DNA from 2 places in the Dorea amylophila genome. Region 2 is predicted to be linked to the other one. Evidence: predicted binding sites of a transcription regulator. Region 2 holds the regulator's gene; the other holds the start of a gene.
The links. Region 2 encodes Rex, which represses fermentation and respiration genes when NADH is low (regulators of the CRP and FNR family bind a similar motif). Its sites were predicted from a motif close to ATTGTTAANTANTTAACAAT; they were not measured.

Region 1 (5,114 bases), on a different contig from region 2:
CTTTCAGTTCATCAGAGGATGGTTCGAATTTGTAATCACCGTGGCTTACATATTCCCCACACTCTTTTGTTCCCTGCTGCCATGCATCCAGAGCTGCAAGGAAACTATCTTTTGTAAATGGAACACCCGCCTGGTTCAGCTGGGACTCGATCTGAAAATCTGTCATCTTGTTCCACTGTTCGATAGTATCTGCATCTGCACTGTTGCAATACTCGATCAGAAAATCTGTTGCCTGTGTGATCGTTGATTTATCATACTGAAGATTTTCTTTCTTACTTCCGCAAGCGGTAAAGCAGAGCATTGCGACAAGCACACAAAGTAATACGCTTAATTTTTTCTTCACTTTGCCTCACCTCTCTAAACCGTACCGTGTTTCTTTACCGGACGATCCTCTCTTTTTGTGAATAACATCTCGAATGCGCCGATCACATATTTTCTTGTATCTGCTGCTTCGATGATTGTATCCACATATCCTCTTTTCGCTGCTGATAATGGGCTTGACTGCAGATTCTTATATTCTGCTGCTTTTTCTCTGATTGTTGCTGCATCAGCGTCTGCATACATGATCTTGGCTGCCTGGTTTGCGTCCATCATTCCAATCTCTGCTTCCGGCCATGCATATACCATATCTGCTCCGACTGCTTTGCTGTTCATTGTCACATACGCACTTCCGAATGCTTTACCGATTACAACATTTACCTTCGGTACTGTTGCATCTGCAAATGCATAAGTAAGTTTTGCTGCTGATTTTGCAATACGTTTCTCATCGTATTCGCTTGCTGTAAATCCGCTTACATTTGTAAGTGTCAGTACAGGGATGTTGAATGCATCACAGAACTGTACGAATTCTGCAGCCTTTTCAGCTCCGTCAGCAGAAAGTGAGCCGTCAAATTCAGCCTCCACTTCAGCTTCTTCGTTATATACTTTTGAACGGTTTGCAACTGCACCTACAGTCATACCATTCAGTTTGATGAATCCTGCCACCATATCTTTTGCATATGCTTTCTTCACTTCGCAGAAGATGTTGTCATCAGAGATCATTGTAAGAGCGATCGCTGTGTCTTCTTTTGCATTAGCAAGGTCTGCACATACACGGTTCAGATCATCGTTACATTCTTCATAAGAAGAATCCTCTTCGTTGTTGCTCGGTAACATGCATACGAGAGAACGGATATCTGCAAGAATCTCTTCTTCAGATCCGATTCCGTCTACAAGACCGGTTGTCTCACTCTGGAATTTTGCGGAAGATGTATCACATTTAGAAATGTCATTTCCCGGAATTGCATTTGGAGTATTGGTAAATAATTTACCATTCTTTGTCTCCATGAATGTGAAATCTGTCAGAGCAGGTACGATAGAAAGTCCACCTCCACATGTTCCGAAGATTGCTGTGATCTGAGGGATCACTCCGGAAGCCATTGACTGTTTCTGATAAAGTTTTCCAAATGCCTCTAAAGCATCTGTAGCTTCCTGCAGTCTGAATCCGGCGCAGTCAACCAATCCGATGACCGGTGCTCCCATCTTCATTGCCATATCGTAGATATTAGAAATCTTCTTTGCATGCATCTCACCGATCGCACCATTTAAAACAGTAGCGTCCTGGCTGTATACGTATACCAGATTTCCATCGATCACTCCATATCCGGTGATAACACCGTCTGCTGGAGTTTCTTTTTCCTGCATGTTAAAATCAGTTGTTCTTGCTGTTACAGCTCCACCGATCTCAACAAAACTGCCCGCATCAAGTAAACTGTTGATTCTCTTACCTGCTGCATTGTCTGCTGCCATGTTGCCCATAGTCTAGCCCTCCATTTTCATTATTTTAAATTGGGTTTTTCCTGATTCTTGTATCAAAAGTAAAACCAAATTTTTTCCAATTATATTATACTGTTTTTGACACTTTAGCGCAATACCTTTATATTGTTTTTTGTTAAATACTTGACGAGTCGTATAAATCCTGTATATAAAAAAGCCATGTGTCCCCGTACTTCTTCCGTACGCACATAGCCTTTTCATCTGCAGCATTCTGTTCTAAAACTTCTTCACTTTTTTTCTCTTCATATTCCTGCATCTTTCCAGAAGAAATTCTGCCAGTTCGTCCGTATTGTTTCCTTCCAGTGCAGTCTTTGGAAATCCGATCATCGCTCTTGCCGATCCGACCGTCTCGGGATCTGCCTTCACAACTACACCGAATGCCTCTTTCGTCTCCAGGATCTTGGTAACATCTTTGTACGAAAATGATCTTGTCTTTTTCGCAGTTACACTGTCAAAGTGATCATCAAAAAAGTGGATTTCGGAACTCACCGGTCCACCGTTCAATCTGCATCGTCTGTCAAACTGCTCTTCTGCATCCCCGACCGCCGTTGTCGATAACACCTTTCTCCAGATTGTTCTGTTCAGTATCACTGCCGCAACAAATGCCAGTGCCCAGACTACAATATACTTAATGACAAAAAAAGTCATTCCTCCCGGCGTACCGCCTCCCGGGTTTCCATATTTGCACATAAAATAGAACACAAGCGGTCCCATCACCGTCACTATAAACTTAATCGTAATATCACTGCTGTCCACACGGAAAAGTTCACAGATCTGTTTCAGCGTGTTCTTTGACTCCTTATAAGCCACACGGTAATAATTTGCCATATCATTTTCCCCTTTACAAAATCTGTGTCTTATTATATCCTTATATAGTTGATTATTCAAGAATATCCTTTATATTATTTGTAAATAATCTATAAACTCTTCTATGTATTCTATCTATGTAGTTTCTCCATAAGCGATCCTGTTTATTTTTGATTTCTATTATCATTTAGTGATTTTGGCTTACATTTTCCGGCTATATATGGTCGTTTTATTACATTTCAACATACATATTCCTAACAAAGCATAAAAAACCTTAACTTTTTCTTAAACAATTAGTTGTACTTTAATCTAGTTTGTGATAAGATTAACTGCGTTGAGAGTTTTAATCATAAGGGGGGTTCCTCGTATTATTAAAACCAAAGAAAAATTTCATATTGGAGGGTGAATCTCATGGAGAACACTAAGAAAAAATTTCCATTTGGTTTCTATGTGTGCTGTCTGACTTTCTCTTTTGAAAGACTTGCATACTACGCTGCTAAATGGGGGCTTGCGATTTTCATCGCAGCCAAAGCAGTAAACGGTGGTCTTGGACTTGATCAATCCGTAGGTGCTGCAATGAGTTCTAACCTTGTAGCGTTCACTTATATCACACCTATCATCGGTGGATATATCGCTGACCGCTGGATTAGTCCTCGTATCCTCGTACCAATTGGAGAGATCATGATGGGTCTTGGATATCTGTGTGCCTGGAAAGCAAACGGAGTCGGAATGTTATGGGCAATGATCATTCTCGTTTCTATCGGAACTGGTTTCTTCAAAGGAAACGTATCTGGTATCAACGGACGTCTCTTCCCATTAGCTGATCAGGACGAACTCGACACTGTATTCAACTTACAGTACATGTTCGTTAACATCGGTTCTTTCTGCGGAACTACTTTCCTTTCACTTGTTGGAAAGAGCGCTGGATACCGTACTATGTTCCTGGTTTGTGCAATCTTCCTGTTCATCGACTGCGTATGGTGGTTCGTTGGAATGAAGTCCTTCGGCGAAGCCGGAAAGAAACCATTCCTTGTTGACAACCGTACAGAAAATGTTGACAAAGCCGACAAAGAGAAAGACAATGCACCTCTTACCAAACTTGAGAAAAACCGTGTGATTGCTATCTGCATCGTAACACTCTTCTCTGGTATTTTCTGGCTGATCTGGTACATGGCTTACATGCCTGTTTACTATGAATTCGGTCCAGTATCAGAAGCAGGACGTGGATGGGCTAACTGGAACATTGGTTCCTTCGAGATGCCTACTGCATGGTTTGACTCAATGAACGGACTTCTTTGTATCATCCTTTGTCCTGTATTCGCAGGAATCTGGGCTAAGATGAGACAGCGTCCACAGGGTGACTGGGGAATGTTCACAAAGACAGCTATCGGTATTATCATACTTGGTCTTTGTACAGCTTCCATGGTACTTGCAGCAGTTCTTTGCGGACAGAGTGCAGATAAACCAGTTGGTATCTGGGTAATCATCCTGGCTTCTGTATGTATGTCAGTCGGAGAAGTTATCTTCTCACCACTTGGAAACTCATTCATCAGCAAATATGCTCCAAAGAAACTTCTTGGAACTATGCTTGGTGTATGGCCACTGGTCATCTTCTTCGCTGGTAAAGCTTATGGACCACTTTATAACTGGCTCGAAAACTTCGACTTCATTAAAGCATATGGTGTTATTACAATCATCATCGTTGCCTGCGGAGTTATCATGTTAGCATTTACTAAGAAGTTCGACAAGATGGTTGAAGGTAAATAATTCGTGAATTAAATACCGTACATAAAAATAAGACTTGCATAAGCAAGTCTTATTTTTATGGGGACGGGTTTTCCGGCTTTTTTGTTGTCCCCTCCGGCTCAATCTATCATATTCTTTTATTTTTTACGATACTTTTTATTCCCTGTACTGTAACTTCTTTTAATCTGATTATTATTTTTCTTCGTCTTCTTCGTGCTTTCTTTCTTATTTGCCTTCACACTGAATGAATCTCCGGATCCACGTGGTGTAATATTCTTCTTTGTTCCGATTTCTTTCTGGTCTTCGAACGCAGGCTTCAGAAGTAATTCCGCACCAATTACAAAGCAGGCAACTTCTATTGCCAGCTGGATCATCTCCCCGTTCTTTCCGAGTCCTTCAAAGAAAGGATCTAGAACTCTTGCCCCAGAAAGGATCACCAGTGTCAGTCCGGCATAAGTAAACAACGAATAGAACATCATCGTCTTCCCCCTGCCTTCATTCTGCTGCATGAAGTAGTATCCTGCGATAAAAATCACACCGCCAAGGATCATCAATATGTACTTTAACATTTCTATCTCTTCCTCCCAATCATGTTTTCTGTAAAGTCTATTATTTATTATACATGAAATCCATCTCGATTCCTATCTTTTTATATGTATATTTTTATTTTTCCGTTTACGCACTTTTAAAAGGGATGCACCTTCCGGCACATCCCTCGCAACTTTTCACTACTTATTTTATTTCTG
Region 2 (5,114 bases):
TACACTATATACGCCTTTTTCAAATTTTGCAAGGTCACCGGACAATCCATGTATATATGTGCCTAATTCTGCAGCATCTTCCGCTTCTTTTTCCTGCACCATCCATCCGGAGATCACGCCGGCGAGAACATCTCCCGATCCGGCTTTTGCCATCGCACTGTTCCCGGTAAGGTTCATACGTATACCTTTCTCTTCGCTTGCGATCAGAGTTCTCGAATCTTTCAGTACACAGGTAATCCGGTATCTTGAAATAAAATCTTTCAGGATCTGGATCCTGTCTGCTTTCAGTTCCTCTACAGGAGTGCCTGTAAGTCTTGACATTTCTTTCATATGCGGTGTGATCACAAATCTGCGCTCGGCCATCTGATTCAGATAATTTTTATTTTCTGCAAGAAGATTCAGTCCGTCTGCATCGATCAGACACGGTACTTTTACATATTCAATCACAGTTTTTAATATTTTTTCGGAAAGCCTGCTCATTCCAAGGCCCGAACCGATACATACGCTATCTGCCCATGTAAGAAGTGATAACAGTTCTTCTTTATTATATTCCTCATATGTTGTGACAATTGCTTCCGGAAGGAGTGTCTGTAAGATTTCCCGATTATCTGAGGAAGTGTATATTCTCACCAGTCCTGCTCCTGTCATGTAAGCGGCATGCGCATTCAGATAAGCGGCCCCGGCCATTCCTTTGCTTCCGGCTATCACGAGGAGTCTTCCGTACGTGCCTTTATTTGAATCTTCCGGTCTGTCCGGCAGCATCTTCCGATAGATATCTTTTCCGGCTGTCCGGACTATTTCCTGATCCTCACAGATAGAATCTGTAGAAATGCCGATATCCGGCACGATAACCCTGCCGGCCATAGTTCTGCCCTGTGACAGTTCCAGACCAATCTTTTTTAACTGGAATGTCACTGTATAGTCCGCTTTGAAAGCGCAGCCCAGGATACAGCCTGTTGTGGCAGAAAGTCCGGACGGGATATCTACCGCAAATTTTGTTCCCCTCATCCGGTTCATCTGTTCGATCACCTGACGATATCTGCCCTCTACTTTACGACTCAACCCCACTCCAAAGACAGCATCTATGACCACACTATAGGAGTCTTCCTGCGGCATTCCATAAGTAATCTTCCCGCCGCATTCCTGTAAGCGGTGCATCTGTTCCTGTGTTTCCTCGGTATAATGTTCCGGGTTTCCCACACAAAATGTCTCTACGGAGTATCTGTTATTTTGTAAAATGCGGGCAATTGCGAAACCGTCCCCTCCATTATTACCCGAACCACAGACAACACAGACATGCGAAAGATCAACCTTTTCATCTTCTAATACCTGTACACACGCCTGCGCCGCATGTTCCATCAATTCCAGGGAAGGAACCCCTAATTTTTGAATTGTATACTGATCTGCTGCTTTCATCTGTGCTGCATTCACCCAAAGCTGCATCCAATCATCTCCCATCAAGTCCTGCTTTATACTTACCGCAACAAAAGAACGTGTAAAAATATGTCCATCTTCCGGACTACTCCTACACGCCTTTTTCTTTTATAATAATTTACTTATGATCCTCTTTGTAACGACTGATATTGTATGACAGCTGCATCAGGCTTTCTGACAGATGTACATTCTCGACAACAATATTATCTGGAAGATTCAGATCTGTGTGCGCAAAGTTCCAAATTGCACGCACTCCGTTATCAACCAGCATATTCGCCACTTCAATTGCTTTCTCTTTTGGAATCGTCAGCACTGCAATATCAATATTATTGTTCTGTACAAATGCTTTCAGGTCATCCATCATGCGGATCGGTACGCCTCGGATAGAGACACCCTGAAGTCTTGGATTTACATCAAAGATTCCCTTCAGGATAAATCCACGGTTCTCAAAAGCTGCATAATTTGCCAGTGCCTGTCCAAGATTACCGGCACCGATGATAATGATATTATGATCTTCTTCCAATCCTAAAATTTTTCCGATCTCTGTATATAAATACTTTACGTTATAACCATATCCCTGCTGGCCGAATCCGCCAAAGTTATTCAGATCCTGACGAATCTGTGATGCAGTCACCTTCATACGCTTACTCAGATCGTTCGAAGATATACGCTCTACACCATTTTCCAGCAGTTCACCCAAATATCTGTAATACCTCGGCAATCTACGAATGACTGCACGAGAAATCTCTCTTTCTTCCACTATATTCACCCTTCCAATCATAGTCTGAAATAATTATATAAAATTGAAAGATTATTGTCAAACTATTGTTGAATTTTATACAATTTCCGTTATAATAAAATAGCATGTGCAAATGCATTTTACGAATACGAATGTATCAATTATCCACAACGCAGGAGGAAATATATGATATTAGCATGTCACGGGATCCAGAAATCTTTCGGTGAACACCTCATCGTCAGAGATGGATCCTTCCATATAGAAGATCACGAAAAAGCAGCTCTTGTCGGACCGAACGGTGCCGGTAAGTCTACTCTGCTCAAAATGATTGTAGGCGAATCAGCCCCGGATGACGGCAACGTCATTCTGACAAAAGGTAAGACGCTTGGCTATCTTGCCCAGCATCAGGAGATGCAAAGCGGTAATACGATCTATGAAGAAGTCCGCACCGCAAAGGCCGATATAATCGCTATGGAGCGCCGTATCCGCGAGATTGAGATGGAACTTAAGCATCTCTCCGGTGACGCTCTGAACGACCGTCTGGAAACTTACAATCGCCTTATGGCCACTTTTGAACGTGAGAATGGCTATTCTTGCGAAAGTGAGATTACCGGTGTGTTAAAAGGACTTGGATTTACGGAAAATGATTTCACCAAACCGGTCGACACTCTCTCCGGAGGACAGAAAACCCGTGTATCTCTTGGCAAGCTTCTGTTAACGAAACCAGACATTTTGCTTCTTGATGAGCCAACCAACCATCTGGATCTGAATTCCATTGCATGGCTTGAAACCTATCTTCTAAACTACCAGGGAGCTGTGCTGATCGTGTCTCACGACCGTTATTTTTTGAACAAAGTTGTCACGAAAGTTCTTGAAATCGAGCTTGGAGAACTTCGTACTTATATGGGAAACTACAGTGACTATGCAGCAAAGAAGCAGCAGCTTCGCGACATACGCCTGAAGGAGTATCTTAACCAGCAGCAGGAAATCAAGCATCAGGAGGCAGTTATCGAAAAGCTTCGTTCTTTCAACCGTGAAAAATCCATCAAACGTGCCGAAAGCCGTGAAAAGATGTTGGAAAAGATGCAGACTATCGAAAAACCGATAGAAGTTAATACAGATATACATCTGAAACTGGAACCATCCTGTGTAAGCGGCAATGATGTCCTGACTGTTGAACATTTAAGCAAATCTTTCCCCGGACAGGAGCTTTTTACAGACGTTAATCTTGAGATCAAACGAGGTGAACATGTTGCAGTAATCGGTGATAACGGGACAGGAAAGACTACGCTTCTTAAGATTTTAAACCGTGTGGTATCTGCCGATTCCGGTACTTATACACTTGGCTCCAATGTTAAGATCGGCTACTACGATCAGGAACATCATGTCCTTCATATGGAGAAAACAATTTTTGACGAGATTTCCGATGATTATCCGACTCTTACGAATACGGAAATCCGGAATGTGCTTGCAGCATTTCTTTTTACCGGTGATGATGTCTTCAAACAGATCAGTTCTTTGAGCGGTGGGGAACGCGGACGTGTATCTCTTGCGAAACTGATGCTCTCTGAAGCAAATTTCCTGATCCTCGACGAGCCGACCAACCATTTGGACATCGCATCCAAAGAAATCCTTGAGAATGCTTTGAATGATTATACCGGCACCGTACTTTATGTCTCTCATGACCGTTATTTCATCAATCAGACCGCTTCACGGATTCTAGATCTTGTCAATCATACATTTGTAAATTATATCGGAAATTATGACTATTATCTGGAGAAAAAAGAAGAACTCACTACCGCATATGCCGGAGCAGCTTCTACATCTTCATCCGTTTCAGATAACAGTACAGACAAGAATGTATCCGAGTCAAAACTCAGCTGGCAGGAGCAAAAGGAAGCCCAGGCAAGACTCCGCAAACGTCAGAATGAGCTTAAAAAAACGGAAGAACGTATCGGTGAACTGGAAGACCGCGACGGTGAGATTGATGCCCTGATGGTTCAGGAAGAAATCTTCACCAACTCTGTAAAATGCCAGGAATTGGCAAAAGAAAAAGCCACCATAGCGGAAGAATTAGAAGAATTATATATGAAATGGGAGGAATTAGCGGAAGACGCTTAATTTATACGCTGTTCATTCATACATAAAAACACCATACACTGTGATCCGTCAAATTCATTCGGAAATTTTCACATTGTATGGTGTTTTTGTCATATATTATCTACTTTAATTTCTCGGCAATTGCCTTAATAAATCCCTCGCTGTTCAATACAGTTGGATTTTCCAGTGTCGTGATCAATGCCAGGTCTTTTGTCATCTTACCTTCTTCAATGGTATCGATGGTTGCTTTTTCAAGCTTATCTGCGAACGCTGTCAATTCGGAATTTCCATCCATCTCACCACGTTTTCTGAGAGCACCTGTCCATGCAAAAATTGTAGCTACAGAGTTTGTAGAAGTCTCTTCCCCTTTCAGATGCTTGTAATAATGACGTTGTACCGTTCCATGAGCTGCCTCATATTCATAATTTCCGTCCGGTGATACCAGAACAGATGTCATCATTGCAAGAGAACCAAATGCGGAAGAAACCATATCACTCATTACATCTCCGTCATAGTTCTTACATGCCCAGATATATCCACCTTCTGATTTCATAACTCTTGCAACCGCATCATCGATCAAAGTATAGAAATATGTAATTCCGGCTTCTTTGAACTTCTCGGCATAATCTTTGTCAAAGATTTCCTGGAAAATATCTTTGAATGTATGGTCATACTTCTTAGAGATCGTATCTTTTGTTGCGAACCACAGATCCTGCTTTGTATCCAATGCATAATTAAAGCAGCTTCTCGCAAAGCTTTCAATAGATCCGCATAAGTTATGCATTCCCTGTGCAACACCCGGTCCTGCATAGTTGTGTACCAGTTCTCTGGTCTCTGTGCC

Region 1: a site for Rex is predicted at 1,927-1,946, ahead of OCV72_RS10940 (acyl-CoA carboxylase subunit beta). Genes of this name have one in related genera too.

The regions. Positions count from the first base shown of each region.
Region 1 is NZ_JAOQJW010000016.1:33,686-38,799, forward strand. Features, by position in the region: gene OCV72_RS10935 (OadG family transporter subunit) at 1-301, opposite strand, end outside; gene OCV72_RS10940 (acyl-CoA carboxylase subunit beta) at 358-1,797, opposite strand; gene OCV72_RS10945 (hypothetical protein) at 2,032-2,643, opposite strand; gene OCV72_RS10950 (peptide MFS transporter) at 3,034-4,389, shown strand; gene OCV72_RS10955 (hypothetical protein) at 4,506-4,937, opposite strand; gene OCV72_RS10960 (2-isopropylmalate synthase) at 5,106-5,114, opposite strand, start outside.
Region 2 is NZ_JAOQJW010000025.1:43,789-48,902, reverse strand. Features, by position in the region: gene OCV72_RS14235 (NAD(P)H-hydrate dehydratase) at 1-1,458, opposite strand, end outside; gene OCV72_RS14230 (redox-sensing transcriptional repressor Rex) at 1,553-2,194, opposite strand; gene OCV72_RS14225 (ABC-F family ATP-binding cassette domain-containing protein) at 2,360-4,294, shown strand; gene OCV72_RS14220 (NADP-dependent isocitrate dehydrogenase) at 4,395-5,114, opposite strand, start outside.